Linked DNA regions of Mucilaginibacter paludis DSM 18603. The protein of the gene in region 1 binds, or shares a complex with, the protein of each later gene. Links are inferred from orthologs where the notes say so. Each region holds a gene or a part of one and is shown in the gene's direction. Other genes may lie near its edges. The genes, in order: tsaB and tsaD.

What was found.
Region 2: the proteins of tsaB (region 1) and tsaD are in contact, whole or in part, in a solved structure (PDB 4WQ4), measured with the Escherichia coli proteins. The link is inferred for Mucilaginibacter paludis DSM 18603 from one-to-one orthologs.

The regions. Positions count from the first base shown.
Region 1 is NZ_CM001403.1:7,158,043-7,168,795, reverse strand. The notes cover bases 7,029-9,772. They hold tsaB (tRNA (adenosine(37)-N6)-threonylcarbamoyltransferase complex dimerization subunit type 1 TsaB), read left to right. Parts: upstream 7,029-7,924; coding sequence 7,925-8,620; downstream 8,621-9,772. Other genes in these bases: MUCPA_RS30435 (hypothetical protein), read left to right, coding at 9,707-9,772; MUCPA_RS30440 (DUF4337 domain-containing protein), read left to right, coding at 8,862-9,410; yidD (membrane protein insertion efficiency factor YidD), read left to right, coding at 7,677-7,919; rnpA (ribonuclease P protein component), read left to right, coding at 7,294-7,680; rpmH (50S ribosomal protein L34), read left to right, coding at 7,052-7,210. Also shown: MUCPA_RS30490 (IS3 family transposase), read right to left, coding at 1-168; MUCPA_RS30485 (helix-turn-helix domain-containing protein), read right to left, coding at 90-611; 23S rRNA (guanosine(2251)-2'-O)-methyltransferase RlmB, read right to left, coding at 744-1,553; dnaB (replicative DNA helicase), read left to right, coding at 1,768-3,372; rpoN (RNA polymerase factor sigma-54), read right to left, coding at 3,637-5,115; large conductance mechanosensitive channel protein MscL, read left to right, coding at 5,297-5,722; MUCPA_RS30460 (ChaN family lipoprotein), read right to left, coding at 6,053-6,913; more of MUCPA_RS30435, read left to right, coding at 9,773-10,111; MUCPA_RS30430 (hypothetical protein), read left to right, coding at 10,283-10,570; MUCPA_RS30425 (GNAT family N-acetyltransferase), read left to right, coding at 10,629-10,753. UniProt on the Escherichia coli protein: Required for the formation of a threonylcarbamoyl group on adenosine at position 37 (t(6)A37) in tRNAs that read codons beginning with adenine.
Region 2 is NZ_CM001403.1:6,752,977-6,763,904, forward strand. The notes cover bases 2,760-5,678. They hold tsaD (tRNA (adenosine(37)-N6)-threonylcarbamoyltransferase complex transferase subunit TsaD), read left to right. Parts: upstream 2,760-3,676; coding sequence 3,677-4,681; downstream 4,682-5,678. Other genes in these bases: MUCPA_RS28570 (translocation/assembly module TamB domain-containing protein), read right to left, coding at 2,760-3,601; MUCPA_RS37960 (hypothetical protein), read left to right, coding at 4,688-4,858; MUCPA_RS28580 (hybrid sensor histidine kinase/response regulator), read right to left, coding at 5,251-5,678. Outside these bases: more of MUCPA_RS28570, read right to left, coding at 1-2,759; more of MUCPA_RS28580, read right to left, coding at 5,679-9,564; MUCPA_RS28585 (VOC family protein), read right to left, coding at 9,661-10,038; MUCPA_RS39350 (hypothetical protein), read left to right, coding at 10,294-10,419; MUCPA_RS28590 (hypothetical protein), read right to left, coding at 10,641-10,895.

The DNA.
Region 1 (10,753 bases):
ATCATCATTTAGGCGCTTGCGATGATAATAAAATACAGAACGAGCCATCTGTTTGCAATCCAATAGAATTGAAACATCATGTTCGGGCCTTAGTTCTTCGATGGCTTTTGCCCACTCATGCGTTCGCGGGCTTCTTTTTCCTTGACTAAGGCCGTGACTTTTTTTAATAGTGCGTTCTCCGCCCGCAAACGGCTATTTTCCGCCTGGAGCTTCTCTACTTCTGTTTCAGGTTCAAGCTTCTTTGATCTTCCCATGCATTTAGGTGGTCGTCCAGGATTCTTTTGCTGGTATAGTACTGCATATCCCTCAACCCGTACTGATCTTACCCAGCGCTCTAAAGCAGTCTTGCTTAATCTATATTCCAGAACAACCTGATTTAAAGGTACTTTTTTTTCTATGACAAGCCTTACAACTTCTTCTTTGAAATCAGGCGTGGGCTTGACGTTAGGTTGTTTGAGCAGCCCACTTTCGCCATAAAGATCATATTTCCGAACCCATTCCAATATCATGCCTTCACGGATATGGCGTTCGCGGGATATCCGTAGAATCGGCTTTCCCTTTCTTACTTGAGAAACTACATCAAGTTTCTCTTCAAATGTGTGCTTTGACATAAATAATAAACCCCAAAAGTTTTTGTCTAACTTTTGGGGTTCACTTCAAATACATGATCAGCCTCTTTTTATATAAAATACATTTTGTCTAATCGCCTGCGGTAAACCGCAAGCCAATCAAAAACTCCCCCTTCAGGGGGCTGGGGGGCCTCCCCTTTTTTGCCTGATGGCTTCGTACAAAATTACGCCGGTTGATACCGATACGTTGAGCGATTCTATTTCGCCATACATGGGTATTTTAGCTAAATGGTCGGCTATTCGGATAATCTCGTTGCTTACGCCATCATCTTCGCCACCCATTACAATGGCTGTGGGCAAGGTATAATCGGGCGCATAGATAAAGTCGGTAGTTTTTTCGGTACAGCATACAATCTGCAAACCGGATGATTGTAAAAATTTAACCGTTTGCAATAAACTGCTTTCGCGGCAAACCGGGATATTGTACAGTGCTCCCGCCGATGTTTTAATGGTATCCGGGTTAATTTGTGCCGAACCCTTTGCCGGTACTACAATGGCATGTACACCAGCGCATTCGGCGGTACGGGCTATGGCGCCCACGTTGCGAACGTCGGTAACGCCATCTAAAATCAAAATTAAAGGTACCTCGCCTTTTTCAAATACCATGGGTATAATATCCTCAATCTTGTAATAAGTTATAGGTGATATGATGGCGATAACCCCCTGGTGGTTTTTGGTGGTAACACGGTTAAGCTTCTCTACCGGAACCTGTTGCGACTCTATTTTATATTCGTTCAGCAAGTTTTTAAGCTCATAAAACAACTCGCCACCGAGCCCTCGCTGGATGAATAACGATTCGATTTCTTTGCCCGATCTGATGGCTTCTATCACGGCGCGGATACCGAAAACCATTTGGTTATATTCTCTTTTAGGTTCGTTTCTAAAACTCATTTCAACTGCTGTATAAGTCAGCAAAATTAACATATTAATTGATTTTAGCCCGCTTTACAACTAAACTTAGCAATATGTTATTCAAAATAACTAACAGGGGCCAACGTTATTAACACTGCTGTTAAGTGATTGACTATTAAACCCATTTTAATTTTACTAACAAGTAATTAACAATTGATGTTAATTAAAATCGACGCTTAAAACGTCATTTTCAACATTTTTATTTTTAGCAAAAAAAAGGATGTTGATGAATAATACCGATTACAAATCCTTTTTGTATATTTTTGTGCAAATGATTTTGGAGAACGATAACCAGGCAGGCAAGCCTAATATTACAGGCGACAAACGAAGCAGATTCAGCAATAATCCCACCAGCGGTTTGGGGAAATTACCGCCACAAGCTACCGATTTAGAAGAAGCCGTTTTAGGTGCGTTAATGTTGGAGAAGGACGCCCTATCTTCGGTTATTGATATTTTAAAACCCGAAGTTTTTTATCGCGATAGCCACCAAAAGATATTTCAGGCGATACGCACGCTGTTTGAAAAAACATCTCCGGTTGATATTTTAACCGTTACCTCGCAGCTGCGTATGCAGGGCGAGTTAGAAATGATAGGCGGCGCCTACTACATTACCGAGTTAACTAACCGTGTAGCATCGGCGGCTAATATTGAGTACCACTCGCGTATCATTATACAGAAGTATTTGCAACGTGAGCTGATCCGCATCTCAACAGAAGTGATCAACAGCGCCTACGAAGATACTACCGATGTGCTGGACCTGTTGGATAAGGCGGAAAAGAACCTGTTTGATATCGCGCAGAATAACCTTCGCCGCGATTCGCGCAAAATGGATGATATTTTGCACGAAAGTTTAAAAGAAATTGAGGCGCTGAAGGATAAAAAGGACGGACTAACGGGCGTAGCTTCGGGCTTTACCGAGCTCGACCGCATGACATCGGGTTGGCAAAAATCCGATTTGGTAATTATAGCGGCAAGGCCGGCGATGGGTAAAACGGCCTTCGTTTTAACCTGCGCCCGTAACGCAGCGGTTGATTTTAACCGCCCGGTAGTGGTATTCTCGCTCGAGATGTCGTCGGTACAGTTGGTTAACCGTTTAATATCCGGCGAAGCCCGAATTGAGCAGGAAAAGATACGTAAAGGCCGTTTGGAAGAATGGGAATGGGAACAGATCCACTCCAAAATTGGACGCCTGGAGCAGGCCCCGTTAATTATTGACGATACACCTGCCCTCAACATATTTGAATTTAGGGCCAAATGCCGTAGATTAAAATCACAGCACGATATACAGCTGATCATCATCGATTATTTGCAGCTGATGCATGGTAAATCAGATGGTAAAGGTGGTAACCGTGAGCAGGAAATCGGTAGTATATCCAGGGCGTTAAAGTCGGTAGCTAAGGAGTTAAATGTACCGGTAATTGCGCTGTCGCAATTGAGCCGTGCGGTTGAAAGCCGCCCGGGCGGTGCAAAAAGGCCAATGCTTTCGGATTTACGTGAATCGGGATCTATTGAGCAGGATGCGGATATGGTGCTATTTTTATACCGCCCCGAATACTACGGCCTTGAATTTGACGAAGATAACAACCCAACCCAGGGCGTGGGCGAGGTAATTATAGCCAAGCACCGTAACGGCGAAACTGGCCGTGTACGATTGAAATTTGTTGGTAAATACGTAAAATTTGAGGATCTGGACGAAGGCGTAGAGGGCTTCCCGCCAATGGGTGCGGCACCGAATGCCTTCACCGGTTTAGCACCATCACAGGATTTTGAGAAACCAAGCAATTTTATAATCAGGCCTTCAAAAATGAATGATGAGGATCCTCCGTTTTAAGAAGAGGGTTATAATCAATAACAAAAGCGCCTAACTGCATTTAACAGCCAACGCTTTACCAATCTAAAGCAAAGTACCAGCAGAAGATTTCTCCCTCCTGTCGACATTGTTTTTAGAGATGCTATAAAAACTATGATCTCTGACTTAACGGACAGAAGTAAACTATCGAAAATCAACAACTTAAAAGCAAGTCATTATAAAAAACAGCAAAGCCTGATCAAATTAACTTGATCAGGCTTTGCAATTTTAAATTACCTCTTACAGTTACAATTCTTTCCTCAACCGTGCTACGGGGATATTCATTTGTTCCCTATATTTTGCCACCGTTCTGCGGGCTATGTTATAACCTTTATCTTTCAATATCTCGGTCAATTTTTCGTCGGCAAGCGGGTGGCGTTTATCTTCGGCGCCAATAAAATCTTCCAGTATCTTTTTCACTTCTTTGTTTGATACCTCTTCGCCGCTTTCCATCTGGATAGCTTCGGAGAAAAAGGATTTCAGCAGGAAGGTGCCATGTTCGGTTTGTACGTATTTTGAGTTAGCCACACGCGATACGGTAGAAATATCCATCCCTATCCTATCGGCAATGTCTTTCAATATCATGGGGCGCAGGTTACGCTCATCTCCCGTCAGGAAAAACTCATACTGATATTGCATAATGGCGTTCATGGTTTTCAGCAAGGTTTGCTGCCTTTGTTTTATGGCATCAATAAACCATTTGGCCGAATCGAGCTTTTGCTTTACAAACTGAACCGCCTCGCGGAGTTTTTTATCCTTCTGGGCAGATTTATCGTAGTGCTCAAACATATCCTGGTAAGAGCGGCTTACGCGTAGTTCCGGGGCATTTTTTGAGTTAAGCGTCAAAATTAAAACGCCATCGTTGTTGGTGATATGGAAATCGGGTATCACCTGCATTTGTTTGGTGTTAACCTCGTTGGAGTCGCCGGGTTTGGGGTTAAGCTTCAATATCTCGTTAACAACCGCCTTCAGCTCTTCGGACGTCATGTTGAGCGAGCGCTCCATCTTGTCGTAATGTTTACGGGTAAACTCGTCCAGGTAGTTTTCAACCACCATGATAGCTTTTTTGATAATAGGATCGTTAGGATCTTTTTTACGGAGTTGGATGAGCAGGCATTCCTGCAAGTCGCGTGCGCCCACCCCGGCCGGGTCAAAACTTTGGATCAGCTTCAGCATCTCCTCCACTTCCTCATCTTCGGCCATTATATTTTGCGAGAATGCCAGGTCGTCCGTTAACGACATTACCGGCCTGCGCAGGTAACCATCATCATCCAGGCTACCAATAATTTGCTGCCCTATCCTAAAATCCTTATCCGAAAGCGGAACAAGGTCAAGCTGTGCCTGTAAGCTCTCAAAAAAGGACGACTGGATGGCTATCGGCATCTCCTTACGTTCTTCATCATCATCGCCATTCTGGTCGTAACGCGAGCCGTAATCGTTTACGTTATCTTCCTGTAAATAATCGTCTATGTTAAATTCATCAAACTCACTTTGATCGTTATCGTCCTTGTTAAAATTATCATCATCAGGATCCCTATCCGGGTACTGTTCCTCGGGTTCTGACATATTCGACAAGCTAAAATCCTCAAGCGCCGGATTTTCTTCAAGTTCTTCCTTAATACGCGTATCCAACGACACAGTAGGCACCTGCAACAATTTAATAAATTGTATTTGTTGCGGCGATAGCTTTTGTAATAATTTTTGTTGTAAATTTTGTTTTAGCATAATGGGCATACAAAAATACATTAAATAGCCGAACAACAAAGCAAGCAGGATAGGTCTGCCGTATATTTAGGCCAGTTTAAATGTATATTGATATATGGATTTTTTTATGAAATAATAAACTAAACAAATTAAAAATTGTTCAGATTTATTATCAATTTAGTAAAACACAATTAAAACAACTATGGGATTTGCGTCAGAATTTAAACAATTTGCAATAAAAGGTAATGTGGTTGACCTCGCGGTAGGTGTAATAATCGGGGCAGCTTTCGGTAAAATTGTTGATTCGGTGGTGAATGATTTAATTACGCCACTGGTTGGGATATTTTTCAAAGCCGACTTCAGTAATATCTATATACCCCTGTCTGCCAAAGTGCCCAAAGGCTTAGCCTTAGCTGATGCAAAAAAACTGGGACCAGTATTTGCCTGGGGTAACTTTTTAACGGTAAGCCTTAACTTTGTAATACTGGCCTTTATTGTATTTTTAATTGTAAAAGGTATTAACGCCCTAAAACGTAAAGAAGAAGCAGCGCCATCGGCGCCAGCGGCACCATCAAAAGAAGAAGTTTTATTAACCGAGATCAGGGATTTGCTGGCAAAAAGGGTTTAACATCAGTTTCTTTCCCTCATCGTCAATGTGAGGAGGTACGGCGAAGCAATCACTAAACTATACAGGGCCAGCCTACACAGCGGCTCTGCCTAAGTAGAGATTGCTTCGTGCCTCGCAATGACGCTCGGTGAGAGGGTAAGTTAATAACTGCCCTCTTCTCCCCCGCCGTCATTGAGGAGTTAGTACGACGAAGCAATCTCTAAACTATACAGATCCAGCCTACACAGCGGCTCTGCCTATGTAGAGATTGCTTCGTGCCTCGCAATGACGCTCGGTGAGAGGGCGAGTTAATAACCATCTTCTCCCCCCACGCTCCACGAAAGAAAAAGCTCACTCATAAGTTAAAATAACATAATCGCCCAGGTTAACGTACTTTTCCCAATCAGGGTTAGTGATATCGGTGCCCGATACTGAAGCTATATTCAAAATCCGCACCTGCGGATCATATTTTTTCAATTGCGTTACCGCACCCAACTTTTCTTCGCTATGAAAGCCACCATTCACCTGGAATATTTTATAGCCTGCATGGCTCTTTAAATACTGTGCTATCGACCATGCCATGGCAGCGTCCCAAAGGTTTTGCGATTGATAGAGCTGCATACCGTCCATACTGGCGTGCCCGCCCATAACAGCGGCAAATTTCTCATAGTATTTGCCTGTAGCCGTATCTATGGGTAAGGGTGGCAGCCAGGCCTTACCAACAGCATCAAGCTGATTAAGGCTGCCCAGGCCCAGGCGTGTAACCATATTAATATAGCGCGACGGTGCATTTGCTGCAATTATACTCGTGCCATATATTTTAGCCTGCTCAACCAAAGGGCGGTAGTCTGCATAGTTTGGCCAAGCCCGGGCATCTTTGATCAAGTTACTCTCGCGGATCAATCCTCGCAGGTACTCGTTAAGTACGGGCTGGCAATCAGTCTCAAACATTTCCATGGACAATGCTACCTTGGCGGGATACCTGTTGAGCAACTTTGTAAAAATCATCAACTCCAGGCTATGCGCAACAGAATCGGTATGTTCTTCGCCAAAAAATAACACATCAGCGCCTGCCATATCGTTTACAACATCGTCGGCAGTAACCATTTTCCGGCTGGTTGTATTATAAATTTTATAGTGCAAAGCCGTTTTCTGCTGACTGAAAGCTGTAATACAACTGAAAATCAGGACAATGAAAGATAACAATTTCATAACTTTGGTATAATATGAGCGGATGTTGATATGTGGAAAATATTTAAAGCAAAAAAGCACAGGCAACGTTTGAATTATAAAAAAAGTACGCTATATTTGCGCTCTTGTTTTTAAAACAGCGAATATAAGAAAATAGTCATGAAAAGAACGTTTCAGCCTTCTCAACGTAAAAGAAGAAATAAACACGGATTCCGTGAGCGCATGTCAACAGCAAATGGTAGAAGGATTTTAGCTTCACGCAGAGCCAAGGGCAGAAAAAGATTGTCAGTATCTGACGAGCGTCGCCACAAAGCATAATACTACTCTGATTGCTCCACTCTGTTAAAAACAGGGCTGACGCTGGCTGGTAATTTAATTTATTTCGGTTCAGTAGCAATCGTATGTATACATTTAAAAAAGAAGAACGATTATGTAATAAAAGGCTCATCGACGGGCTTTTTCATAAAGGTTCTTCTTTTTTATGTTACCCCTTTAAAGTTTCGTGGTGTGCAGCCCCTGAGCATCAGCCGGTGCCCGTTCAGGTTGTACTTGCTGTATCTAAAAGGCGCTATAAACGCGCTGTTGATCGTAACCTGATTAAGCGGCGCATGCGCGAGGTTTATCGCCTGTATAAACAACAATGCTTGTACAACCCTTTGCTGGCTGCCAATAAAACTATTGTGCTGTCTATCGGTTTCATTGGTAAAGAAATAGCCGATTACAGCCTGATGGAAAAGAAGATGCAAAAGGCATTGCTTCAACTGAGCACACAAGCCACTGCGCAATGAGCACAATAACCAACCTGTTGAAAACAATTGTCGGCAGTTTTTTTATTGCGCTTATCAAACTATACCAAATTTTACTTTCTCCTATCCTGGGTGCGCAGTGCCGCTACACCCCTACCTGCTCGCAGTACGGTATCGAGGCAATAAAAAAATATGGCGCATTTAAGGGCGGATGGTTAACTTTGAAACGTATTGCCCGCTGCAACCCCTGGGGAGGCCATGGGCACGACCCTGTACCCTGACAACAATGAGCTTAATCCTTTTAATAGAAACTGCTACCACATCATGCTCAGTTGCCCTCGCGGCTGACGATCAGATCATCGCTTTGCGCGAAATTGACCAGCGGAATATTCACGCCGAAGTGATCACCGTTTTTACTGAAGAATTATTTAACGAAACAGGCAAACTTTATACCGATATTGATGCTGTTGCGGTAAGCTGCGGGCCGGGCTCATATACCGGTTTGCGGATAGGCGTATCTACAGCCAAAGGTTTATGCTTTGCTTTAGACAAGCCCCTGATAGCCGTTGAAACTTTATCGGCTATGGCCTTTGGTTTAATTAACCGCAAAATAGTTGACATTCCTGCCGGTGCCCTGTTATGCCCAATGATAGACGCGCGTAGAATGGAAGTTTACACTGCAGTTTTTGACGATGCAGGCAAGGAAATCATCCCTACAGCTGCTGTTGTTATTGATGAAGCAAGCTTTGATGATTTGTTAACTAAGCAACAAATGATATTTTTTGGCGACGGTGCTCAAAAATGCAAGCTGGCTTTGGGCCATCATCCTAACGCTTTATTTGCAGATAACTTTAGCAACTCGGCAAAGGATATTTTAGTTCCGGCAATTCAAAAACTCAATAAGCGGAATTTTGCCGACGTGGCTTACTTTGAGCCCTATTACTTAAAGGACTTTATTGCGGGAGTTAAAAAGCAAAACTGAATTTACAACCATTAAGAAAGCGATAAAAGTATACATAACATGATCTTTTAAAGGTTAAACAATTATTTTTATTTGTGCTTACAGAGATTTATACAATAATTGAACCTTAATTTGATACAGACTTTAACAGGCCTTATAAGGCTTAAAAGGCAATTTTAGCCCTGATAAATAGAGTTTACATAGTACCAAACAGCGAAAATATTTTTACAACTGGGGCGAAAATTCCCAATAATAAAAAACGATGGAAGAACTTGAGGACCCTACCGAATCGCTACATGAGCATATCCATGAGGAGGCTCACCATGCCGAAGCTACCGGCAATAAATGGATAGTTTATGTGGCTTTAACTACGGCGGTAATTGCCGTACTATCAGCAATTACCAGTTTGCTGGCAGCCTATCATGCGGACGAATCCATGCTGAGCCAGATCAAAGCAAGCGACCAATGGGCTTACTACCAGGCAAAGGGAATTAAAACGGAGATCCTGGTGTCGGACGGTAAGTTATTGAAAGCGATAGGTAAAGCGGCTGTCCCTTCGGACGAAGAAAAGATCAGTGAAAATAAAGCAGAGCAGCAGGAGATTATGAATAAAGCTAAGGAATACGAAGCTGAATCGCACCGGCATGCAGAGAGCCACAATACGCTGGCCCGGTCCGTCACCCTGTTCCAGATCGCGATTGCTATCGGTGCCATCTCTATCCTGATCAAAAAACGAATCTACTGGTTAATCAGCCTGGCGTTTGCAGGTGTGGCTGCTTTCTTTTTTATCCTGCAGTTGATAGGCCGGTAAGCTGCTGCTTTACCGCTTTGCATTGGTAATTAACAACTACCTTTTGCAGCAGTAGACGGCAGCAGCCCAAAGTATATAGCAGCCAACTCCTCACAGTACTGTACCTACCACAGTTACTTTAACATTTGGTCATCACTGAACCGTATTTAATCCTCCACCGGATCGCCTGGTTTAAAGTTACCCAAGTCAGTTAAATGCTACCTTTACAGCTTAGTATGCTGCCCGGTAGCACTTACATGCTATATTCAAAACAAAATTGTCATAATTATGTTACAATAGTATAAGTAACGTAAATTATGAGAAAGATCAGCTTAATGCTATTAATGGCCGTTTTTGCATGGACATTCCAGGATGCAAAGGCTCAAACTATCGATACCAATCATGTAGAAATTAAAAAGAAGGTTAAAGTGAGCCGTAAAGGCCGCAATAGCACTACCAAAACCAAAGTTTCGGGCAGCGGAACCTCGGCTACAGTTGGCGCTGCAGCTAACGGCCCGGCACCTGTTGTTGAACCAGCACCGGTAAATGCTACCCTTCCGCCACCACCGGCCCAGGTTTCAACAACAACTACTACCACAACTGTTAAAGCCCATGCCCCGGTTACAGCTACCAAAGTTTCAAAAACTACGGTTTCAAAGCATACTGTACATAAAAGTACCGGAACAAAGCCCGTTGTTAAAAAAACGGTTGTTACCCAGTAAATGTTGATTATAGTTTGTTAAAGTGTATGTTAAGTGGAGCCGTAAAGCCTTTGTGTTTTACGGCTTTTTTTATGCTGTTAATAATAGATTGGATTTATTTGAAACATAATTGGCTTTTGTCGCTTTAAACTAAGTTAGATAATTTAATATTTAACCTCAAATTATAAGATCATGGATAAGCTAAGGAAGTTTGAACTGATGGAAAAAATTGTTCATGAGTTGAATGACTTAAAGAACAGCCAGCAGGCGCTCATACAAAAGTTAGGTAAAATAGAAGTTGATAATATTGACCTGGGCGATAAAAGATTAGAAAAAGATTTGCCAGATATGCACCAGCGCGTATCCGATAATATGGATACCATTGCCGGAATACTGGAATATTTTGCCGGTAAAACCGACGAATACGAAAACAGTAACAATATCCAGCAATTGAAAGAGCAGGAAGCTTTAAAATTGTAAAAATAAAGGCCCCAAAAAGGGGCCTTATTTTTTATATTAGCTGCTAAGAATAGCAGCTATGTTAAACCTGAATTTTATAATCTTCCCGGAACTGTTTACCGAACGCCTGGTATTAAGGGAATTAAACGCCGACGATGCCCAGCAAGTTCACCTGCTCCGGTCGAACGAGGAAGTCAATCAATT
Region 2 (10,928 bases), 400 kb from region 1 along the record:
ACGGATTTCCTGTCCAGCGAATAGTTCCGCCCTGGTTTACCTGGAAATTTTTGGTGATAAAATCCTTCGCGGTAAATTCAAATTTGCCGGTAGATATTAAAAAGTCGCCGTACATATCAAAGTCGCCAAGGCTGTTTATTTTTAGGCTTAAACCGTTGGCCGTACCACTGCCGGTTAAAAGGCCGTAGTCGGTAGCTATTTTAACAATTGTTTTTTCATCGGCCGATAGCTCAAAATTTAAGGTAACCCCTTTAAACGAGTTTTCGCGGCTAATGAGCTTCGTGGTATCTTTCGAGCTAACAAAGCGGATAAAATCGTACTCGGCGGCCTTGCTCGATGTGTTTAACGGGATATTGAATACCGTGCCGTCCTGGGTTTTTGCCTTGATATCTATCCGCATATTATCAATAGGGCCAACAAAGCTAAAGTTGCCTGTGCCATAAGCGGTACCGTAATAAATGCGGTTATCCTTAAAGGTAGTATTGAGCGCCAGCAGGTTGGTGGCTTTAAGTGTAACGTTTAAAGTAGGGTTCGAAATTTCAGTCAGGTCAACAGTACCATTGGTTACACCTTCGCCGCCGCGGCTATCCCTTAATACCAGGTTATTAATTTTAACCACACTGTTTTCTACCGTAACCTTATCGTTAATTACATAAGGTGTTTTTAAGTAATTAACCGTTAGCCCCGTATTTACAAAGGTTAAGTTGCCGTTGATGGACGGCTTGGATAAAGTTCCGGTCAGTTTTAAGTCCGATGATAGGGCACCTTTTAAGTCTGATATCAGGCTCTTTACAAAAGGCTCAATAATAACCGCTTCGGTTTGGTTCATGGTTAAGCTAAAATCCAGGCTGTTATCCGCCGAGGCCAGGTTGTAAGTACCGGTGGCATTTAAGGTTTCGAGGCCGCGGTTCATGATGTTGATTTTGGTATTCAACACCTTGTTGATGTTATCAAGCTGGGTTACAAACTTTACATTACCTATTAATGTTTTGTTAAATGCCAGCGAATCAATGGCCAGGTTTGATTCGATGCCCGGTTGCGTAGTTACTGCCGAAAGTTTAACATCGCCGTTTAAGGCGCCTTTTAAAGCTATACCAAAGGGCCTGCTTAACTGGTTAAGTGTTGCCATGTCAAATTTGCTGAAATTGACGCCCAGTATATCTTTAGGGTCTGCCGATAAAAAGCCGTCGATGGTTACCTTTTGGTTGCCGTTTGAAATTCCGAGCCCGTCAATCTGGGTGCGTCCCCCGGCCAGAAACCTGATCCGTACCTGGTCTTTTAACTTCCAAACGTTATGTTCTAAGATGATGTCTGATGGTAGTAGGGATAACTTGGCCGTCGTATCTTTACCAAACTGCACCAGGCCATACAAATCCAACTGGTTGGTGGCGTTTTTATCGGATAGCTTAATGTTGAAATTTAAGCTGTCGCGCTTTAAAAAATTGGTAATGTTGATGTTTTTAATAAACAGGCTGTCGGTGAGGTCAACCTTGCTCAACGATAAGTTGAGATCCAGCATATCATCAGTCGTGTTTTCATCGATAATCAGATCATGAAAAACAATTTTATCATATTTAAAGCTTTTAACCGAGCCTGTTAAAATTGCAGTTCTATCCACCGAGTTAAATTTACCCTGGAAGGTAGCCGTGTCGGTTAACTTTAAAGCCGGTACAAATAATATACTTACCGGGTTAAGGTTCTTGATTTTTAAATTAAACTCAAAATTTTGGGGTTTTACAATCACCGCGGGTATGGCTAACGATGGGATATATTTTTTGGCTACCGCTTTAAAGTAGGCCGGGAGCGATGCCAGGTCGTAATTACCTTTTAAGCCACCATCGGCTATGTCCGACCGTAAGATGAGTTGGCGGTCTTTCTCTTTGCCGCTGGCAGCAAAATAAATTGAGTCAACCAGGAAGTCGGCATGGGGTTTTACCAGCCTGATGTTTTTTAACAGGATGCTGCCATCAATATTATTGATGTTATTGCCCGAAAAATTGCTGGTTAAATTGGCATCTACGGTAATGGTATCCTTGTATAGTTTTAATTTATTGAGATTGGCTCCTTTAATAGCTGCTGTAAAGTTAAATACCGGCAGCGCGGGGTTTAAATTAACGTTACCGTTAAAGTCGAGGTTGATGTTATGGTCGTTTATTAAAACTTTTCCATCAAATTTCTTTTTTTCAAAGGTGCCGTTTACGCTCAGGTTATTGTAGCGGTAGCCCTTAAAATCAAAATATTTTATTTTTGCATCAAGCTGCTCTGTGAGCTGTTTAAGCTCGGTGCCCCTGCCTTTAATATTGGCTGTTAAAGTGGTTCGGCCCAGTATATCCTGGTTCAGCAAATCGCCAATGTTAAAATCAAAGGTAGTGAGTTTGCCGCTGTAGCTTGGCACATTGGCTTTATCCAGCTTTAAGTTAATATCCGAGTTAAACCTGCCCAACCTGGTTTTAAACTCGCCATAAGCTATAAAATCGTTTTGGAAACCGGTAAACTGCCCTTTAAAGTTGATGTTGCCAAACTTGGCTATAATATCGGGCACGTGCTGGTTTTTTTTGCCTGTAAAGCGGCTGTACAGCAGGTCAATGTCCTTTTTATTGGTAGCTATTTGTTCAAACTGCAACTCAAGGAAGGTTTTATCCCAGTTAGGTAAACCCTTCAAGCTAAAATCGCCTTTAATGTAGGTGGCCTGCCCGGCGGTAACCGTTAGCTTTTTGGCTTTTAAGTTATTTACCAGTCCCTGGATGCGGCCATCAATGCCCAGGTCGAAATACACTTGCTGCAGGCTATTGGTAAAATAAGCTACATCTAATGATGATATGCGCGATTCTTTAAAGTCGGCATCCATCTTTACCGTGTTCTCAAAGTCGTCAAAATCATCAAACGAGTTAAACCTCATCCTGAAATAGTTTTTCAGGTTCGAGCGGTTGGTTTGTATAAACAACTGCTTCAGCAATATCTGGTTGGTATCAACAGTGGCATTGGCCACAAAATGTTTTACGTAAAAGCCAGTTTTTTCTTTCAGGCTCAGATCGTGAATGTTGGCTTTAAACAAGTGATTTTTTAAGTCGATGTCTGTGAGTACGGTTGTAAATTGCTGTACGTCAACATCGTTAAAGTTTACCTGCTGTGTGCTTACTTCGTTGCTTAAATAATTTTTATAACGGAAACGTAAATTATTGATTACCAGTTTTTCAAAATTGATGGTCCAGGGTTTACCCTTGGTTTTTACGGTATCTTTAGATTTAAAATGGTTGATGATGAAGGAGAGGTTGGTAGAGCTGTCCTTTAGTTTTTTGAGGTAAAAGGACCCGTTATCCAGTTGGATAACCTTAAAATCAATAACACGCTTTTTGATGCTGCTAAAAATGTGGAAGTTTGCCAGTTCCACGGTAAGCAGAGGCGTTCGGAGCAGGGTGTCCTTTTGTTGATCTAACACAAAAAGATCCTCCAACACAATGGATGAAAATGGTTTTATGTAAAGGCTTTTAATTGAAACGGTTGTACCCAGCTCTTTGGATAGGTAAGCCGTGGCCTTTTTTGCCGCCCACGTTTGTACAGGCTTGTACTGTAGTGCAGCCAGTAGGATACTGATGATCAATATCAATATCAAAAAGATCCAGAGCGTTATATTGAGTAGTTTTTTAATAACTTTGCAAAATTAATTTTTTCTATTGTGCCTGTTATTTTAGGAATCGAGTCTTCGTGTGATGATACATCTGCTGCCGTTTGCGTTGATGGCGAAATTTTGAGCAATGTAATTGCCAACCAAACCATTCATGCAGCCTATGGCGGCGTTGTGCCCGAACTGGCTTCACGCGTACATCAGCAAAATATAATTCCCGCAGTACAACAAGCACTATTAAACGCAAAAGTAAGCAAAAATGATATTGATGCGGTAGCTTTTACGCGCGGGCCCGGACTTTTAGGTTCACTTTTAGTAGGCGTATCATTTGCCAAGGCTTTTGCTCTCGGAAAAAAGCTGCCTTTAATTGAGGTAAATCATATGCAGGCGCACATACTGGCCCATTTTATTGATCATCCTAAGCCCGATTTTCCATTTCTGTGCCTTACCGTATCTGGCGGGCATACACAAATAGTGTTAGTAAAAAATTATTTCGACATGGAGATTGTGGGCCAAACGATGGACGATGCGGCGGGCGAGGCTATGGATAAAACCAGCAAAATATTAGGATTGCCTTATCCCGGCGGCCCGCTGATTGATAAATATGCCCGACTGGGTAATCCGGATGCTTTTAAATTTCCCGAGCCTAATATCCCCGATTTTAACTTTAGCTTCAGCGGATTAAAAACCTCGATATTGTATTTTATCAGGGATGAGGTAGCCGCCGACCCGCAATTTTTACAAAAGCGGATGAATGATATTTGCGCTTCGGTAGAAAAACGCATCGTTACCATCTTACTCAACAAGTTAAAAAAAGCTGCTTTAACCTATAACATTACAAATATTGCTTTAGCCGGCGGTGTATCGGCCAATACCGGTTTGCGCCAGGGCCTTACCGATTTAGGGAGCCAGATGGGCTGGAATTGCTTTATACCCCAATTTGCGTACTGTACCGACAATGCCGCTATGATTGCCATTGCCGGGCACTATAAATACCTCAACCATGATTTTGTGGGGCAAAATGTTGCTCCTTTGGCGCGTATGCCTTTTAATTAAATAAATATGAGTGCTCCTTCGTTAATCTTCTTTGGTATTTTTGTGTTGCCGCTTGTCGCCTTTTTAATCTGGCTGATGCGCCAGGATAAAAAGAAAGGTGTAGCCGGTTTAATTGTGCTGGCCATTATGGTGATAGGTGCCATTACCTACATGTTTATCATGACCAAAGGGCAGTAAGGTGGGGGGCATAGTACACACGTGCAGAAACATACCCCTCCATTACTCTCGAGAGGGGAATCGAGCTTTCCCGCGCTTTGTTTTTAATTTCCCCTGCTGCTGCAAGGGGGCACCACGCGACAAACGACGCAGCATTGCCATTTTTATCAATCGCCCGCATAGAACACACCCCTCCGCCCCTCTCAAGAGGGGAATCGCACAGGCCTGCACTTTGTGGCCGGATCAGTATTACATAGATCAAAATACCTCAAAGCTCATACATCAAGGCTCATGACTCTTGGCTCATGACTCAAGACTCAGAACGTAAGACTCAGAACTCATGGCTCAGAACTCAAGGCTCAGAACTCCAGACTCATGGCTCAGAACTCCCTACTCAGAACTCCCACTACAGCCTAATTCGCTTTTTCCCTGATCATTAACCAGGCATGCTTCAGTAAGGCAACCAGTTCGTCCAGTTTCATCGGTTTGGCAATGTAATCATCCATGCCGGCGCTGATACAGATCTCCTTATCTTCAAGCATGGCGTTGGCCGTCATGGCAATGATGAAGGGCTGTTTAAACTTTCCTTTGCGTATCAACTGGGTGGTTTCCAAGCCGTCCATTTCGGGCATTTGCACATCCATTAAAATTACGTCGTAGGTTTTAAGCATCATTTGCTCGAGCACTTCGTAACCGTTGGCGACTATTTCAATGGTGTAGCCCATCTTATTCAGTATACGTTGAATTAGTTTTTGGTTGATCAGGTTATCTTCGGCAACTAAAATACTCAGCGGGTGCAGCAGTGAGAAACCCCCTTCCAGCGTATTGGCCGATTTTTCTTCAGTTGATTTTTCTTCCCGCTGGTTGCCAAGCTCGGCCCTAATGCTTTTACTTAACTGGCTCTGCTTGGCGGGTTTAACCAATATCGATGCAAACAAGCCGGGATTTTTTTTACTGCTTTCGTCTCCAATGGAGCTCAGCATAATAACAGGCAGGTTGCTGTGCACGTGTTTAATGGCTTTGGCAAGCCCTACACCATCCATATCCGGCATTTCCATATCGGTTATCACCAGGTTAAAGCTGTTGTCGGCGGCTAAAATTGCAAGGGCCTCTTTGGCTGATGATGCCGTAACCGGTATCAGTTTCCATTGCTGTAATTGTGTTTTTAAAATGGTTAAGTTGGTTTGGTTATCATCAACAACCAATATTTTTTTACCCTCAAGCCCATCCATGTTTACAGATACCTGTATGCGTTTAAGCTGCGCGGTACTGATTTCGGCCTTAATTGAAAAACTAAAAACCGAGCCTTTGCCAAAATTACTTTCAGCCCAAATTTCGTCGCCCATCAGTTTAACCAGCCGCTCGCTGATAACCAGGCCCAGGCCGGTGCCTCCGTATTTGCGCGTAGTTGACGAATCCACCTGCGAGAACGGCTTAAACAGGTTGGATAGTTTCTCTTCGGGTATACCTATGCCGGTATCGGTAACGGTAAAAGCCAGGTCGATCCCACCATGATCATCTTGCTTGAGCAGGGATATTTTCACAAAAACTTCGCCCTTTTCGGTAAACTTAATGGCATTGTTGATCAGGTTGATGAGCACCTGTTTCAGCCTTAGGCTATCGCCTATAATCTGGCGGGGCACGTTATAATCAATTTCATAAATCAGATCGATGCCACGTAAAGCCACTCTGGGGCCAAACAAATCCATTACCTCCTCGATGCTGTGCCGCAGGTCGAAATCAATATGCTCGATATCCATCTTACCCGATTCAATTTTCGAGAAATCCAGGATATCGTTAATCACGTTAACCAGGCTATCTCCGCAGGTGATAATCGTTTCGGCATATTCCCGCTGTTCAGTATTCAAATCCGTTTCAACCAGTAGCGATGCCATCCCGATCACGCCGTTCATCGGCGTCCTGATCTCGTGGCTCATGGTGGCTAAAAACACACTTTTGGCTTGGTTGGCCTTTTCGGCTTCAAGGCGTGCGGCCTGTTCCTGTATCTTTTGTTTGTTAAGCTCCTCGTTCAGTAAATGGAGGTTTTCCGATTGCGAATTGAGCTCTTCGGCCTGCGAATGTAATTCTTCGGCTTGTGCCTGCAGCTCTTCCGATTGTACCTGAAGCTCTTCATTTAATTCCTGAAGCTGGTTAACCTTCTGTACCACTTCTGCTGTGCGCTCGGCTACCTGTTTTCTGAGTATTTTTTTTTGTTTTTTAACGCTGTTAATGCGGCTGCGGTAAAAAGCATAAGCTGCGCCCAGTATAACCATGGCCGTTGCTATTTTAAACCACCAGGTATCCCAAAAGGGTGGTGTGATGGTTACCAGGATAGCTGTTCCGGTTTCGTTCCAGATGCCGTCGTTATTAGATGCCTTCACCCGGAATGTGTAATTGCCAGGGTCTAAATTGGTATACGATGCCCTTTTTAAGTGTCCCGCCTGTACCCAACCCGTATCAAAGCCATCCAGCTTATAGGCGTACGAGTTGTTTTCGGATATAACGTAGTTTAGGGCCGCGTAGTCAAACGATATGGACGATTGACTGTACGATAAATTAATCTCTTTGGCAACGCTGATCTCGGTTTTTAAGGGCGAGTGAGGTCCGCCTGCAACGATGCTTTTATTAAAGATTTGGAAACCGGTAAGATACACCGGCGGCACAAACTTGTTGCTTTTAATTTGATCGGGATAAAAAGTTGTAAGCCCCCTGGTTCCACCAAAAAAGAACTCGCCGTCGCTGGTCTTCAGGTACGCGTTTGTTTCATATTCCAGGCCCTGCAAGCCGTCGCGTATACCGTATTTTTTGACCGATGCTGTTTCCGGGTCCAACTGTGTTAGTCCGTTAGAGGTAGAGATCCATAAGCGGCCATGCTTGTCTTCAATAATGCCTTTGATAAATTCGGTAGCCAAGCCGCCTTTTTTGGTATAGAGCTCAAAACTGTTTGTTTTGGTGTTAAACAGGTATAAGCCTAACTGGCCTATCCACAAGCGTTTTTTATGATCGGTAAAAATTACCCTGATATCAGACGGCACATCACCCTGATTAAAATAATGCGAGAATTTTTTGGTGTTTAAGTTATAACAGTTCAGGCCTGCATCGTCGGTTCCAAACCAAACATGGCCTTCCGCGTCTTCGCCAATAGCTAAAACGTTGTTGCCCGATAAGTGGGTAAGGCCGTCTGCATCCTGGGTGATATGTTTAAATTGATGTGTTTTGGCATCAAGCAAATTAAGCCCGCCAAAATAAGTACCCACCCACAGGTTGCCTTTACTATCCTGGAAAATTTTTTGAATAAAGTTTGAACTGATGGAAGTTTTATTCTTGGGGTTGTTTCTAAATGCTGTAAAAGTTCCGCTTTGCGGGTTAAAAAGATTTAAGCCGCCGCTCCAGGTACCCACCCAGATATTTTGATCCCTATCCTGCAAAATATCCATTACCGCGTTCGAGCTGATGGTACCCGGAAGGTTAGGGTTGAACTGATAGTGCCTGAAAGTGTTTTTTTTGCGATCAAATAAGTTCAATCCGCCACCGTCTGTACCCACCCAAATGTTACCGTTTTTATCTTGGCAAAGTGTTTTTACATCATTATAACTAATGCTTTGAGGATCTTGCTTTTGGCGGTACAGGTTAAATTTGGCCGCCTGGGGAGCATACAGGTTAACGCCGCCGCGGTGGGTGCCTACCCACAGGTTGCCTTGTTTGTCTTCAAATATGGCCGATGCGGAAGTTTGCGATAAACTGGCCGTGTTGCCAGGATCGTCACGGTATTTGCTGAAGTTTTTATTTACGCTGTTATAACGGTTTAAGCCGCCGTTAATGCAGGTAATCCAAATATGGCCGGCCTTATCGCCTAAAATACTTTTTACAACATCGCTTCCTAAACTTAGCGGATCCCGGTCATCGTGTTTTATCTGTTTAAATGTTTTGGCTTTTAAATTAAACAGCAAAACCCCATTATCTTTGCTACCCAGCCAAAGGTTGCCTGCCGTATCCTGGGCTATGGCCACTAAATTGTTGCCTTGGGCGCCGCCCGGGGCATATTGGTAAAGGTTGAATGTTTTTGTTATCGTATTAAACAGGTTTAAACCGTTTTGCGTAGCTATCCATAAGCTGCCCGCCTTATCCTGAAAAATATAGTTAACAGTATCGTTACTTAAACTGTTGATCTGGCCGGTTTGATGGCGGAATTTGATGAACTGGTTTTTTTTATCATCATACAAGTTGAGGCCACCACCGGCAGTACCCAACCAAAAATTTTGATTCTTGTCCAGGCAAATATGGGTAATAAAGTTGCTGCTTATGCTTCCGTTATGACGCGGATCGTTTTTAAAGCGGGTAAAGTTATTGGTGCGCTGGTTAAAGCGGTTTAGTCCGTTACGGGTACCAATCCATAGCTGATGGTTTTTATCTTCACAAATGGTACGAATGGTATTGTCGCTAATGCTGCTGTCGTCATTAGGGATGTTTTTATAAACAATAATTTTAACACCATCGTAGCGGTTTAAGCCATAACGCGTACCAAACCACATAAAGCCCCGGCTATCCTGAAAAATAGCGTCGACATCGCTGTGCGAAAGGCCCTGCTCGGTGCTAATGTGTTTAAACTTTAAATCCGGAACCTGCGCAGAGCAATTGCGCGGATTTAAAAAGCAGACTAAACAAGATAGCAAAATTGTAAAAAAAAACATATGCGCGTTAAAGCGCTTTTGCTTAAGGGCTATCATAGTTTAACAAGCTTAATTACGCGGTTAAGAATTTAAAAATTCTCGAGGTTGCTTTGTTATACGTAACGATGGGCGAAAGGTTTACTTAAAGTCAACTTATTCATCTTCTGCGAAAGTTAATACGTAACCGTTAATATCCTTCACCGAAAACTCTGTAGCCCCATAAAAGGTTTTTTCGAGGCCATGTAATATGGTAATCTGATCTTTAACAGTTTCAAAAAAATCCCGGATGTTTTTCAATTTAATGTACAACAAAAGCGATCCGCCATCGGTACGGTTTACCTCGGGTAAGGCGTCTCCCAGGCTTTCAAAGGTTTGCAGCATAAACGTCACATTGCCGTTCATCAGCATAGCCCAGACAAAGTTGTCTCCTTCTTCCGGTACGCTTGCGATGAGATTAAAGCCTAATAACTGGTAAAATTGGATACTGGCGCGAATATCCTTTACGAAAATATTTGGAGATAACGATTCCATATCATTGGTATTGATTAACGTTTAAGTTAAATATACAATGATTATGTAAACAAAATAGCCCGTCGCCTAATGTTTTTTTACCACAAAATATTGGCCGGTCCGCAGCCAAAGCTCCTGTGCAAAAAATGGCCTCACTACCTCCGGAAAAGCCTCTTTTAGTGTTGATTTAGCTGCCTGATATCAGGTTGAGATATGCCTTGCGTCATTTTATTGCCATTGCTTTGTCCGCATATTTGTTTAACAAATTTCAACGCCATGTTAGGTTATACCATCAAGATAAACCAGGTAATAACATTTATTATCATTATCGCCATGATTATTTTAGCTATCCTATCAGCCATCAAAGTTTATGGGCCGGCTTTAAACCAGTTTTATCATTAGCATACATTTATAACCCATGTTGCAGGTTATTGATAAGGGGAGATTGCACCCGTTGCAAAAGCCTGCAACCTTGTTAATTGACTTACCTCATCAGTTCTGGATGCTATGATACGATATCCTGTCAAAATCAACAATGCAACGAAGCTCATCGTTGTAAGCGTTATGGTTATCATTGCTATAATTTTGGCCTTTAAATTATACGGGTAGGGCAGGTGCACAGCCTAATCGAGCGACCGGAACCTCAAATCCCCGTGTAAGGATGGTGCCGGGTTTTGCTTGTTCTGCAAAATATCAATGCTTTCTTTTTTAGTAGAAATTTCTCCGTAACTGTGTTTTGCAGGTGTGGCCGAGCGGTTTTTAGGTAATGTTTGGCCAGGGTTATTGATGTTACAGCCTGTAATAAAAAAAACGGATATCAAAAAAAGCAGTATACCCGCTTTGGAGGGTATACCACTTTTTAAAATATTGTTTTTCATAGTGATAAGGTATAGGTTATACAAATGTATTTA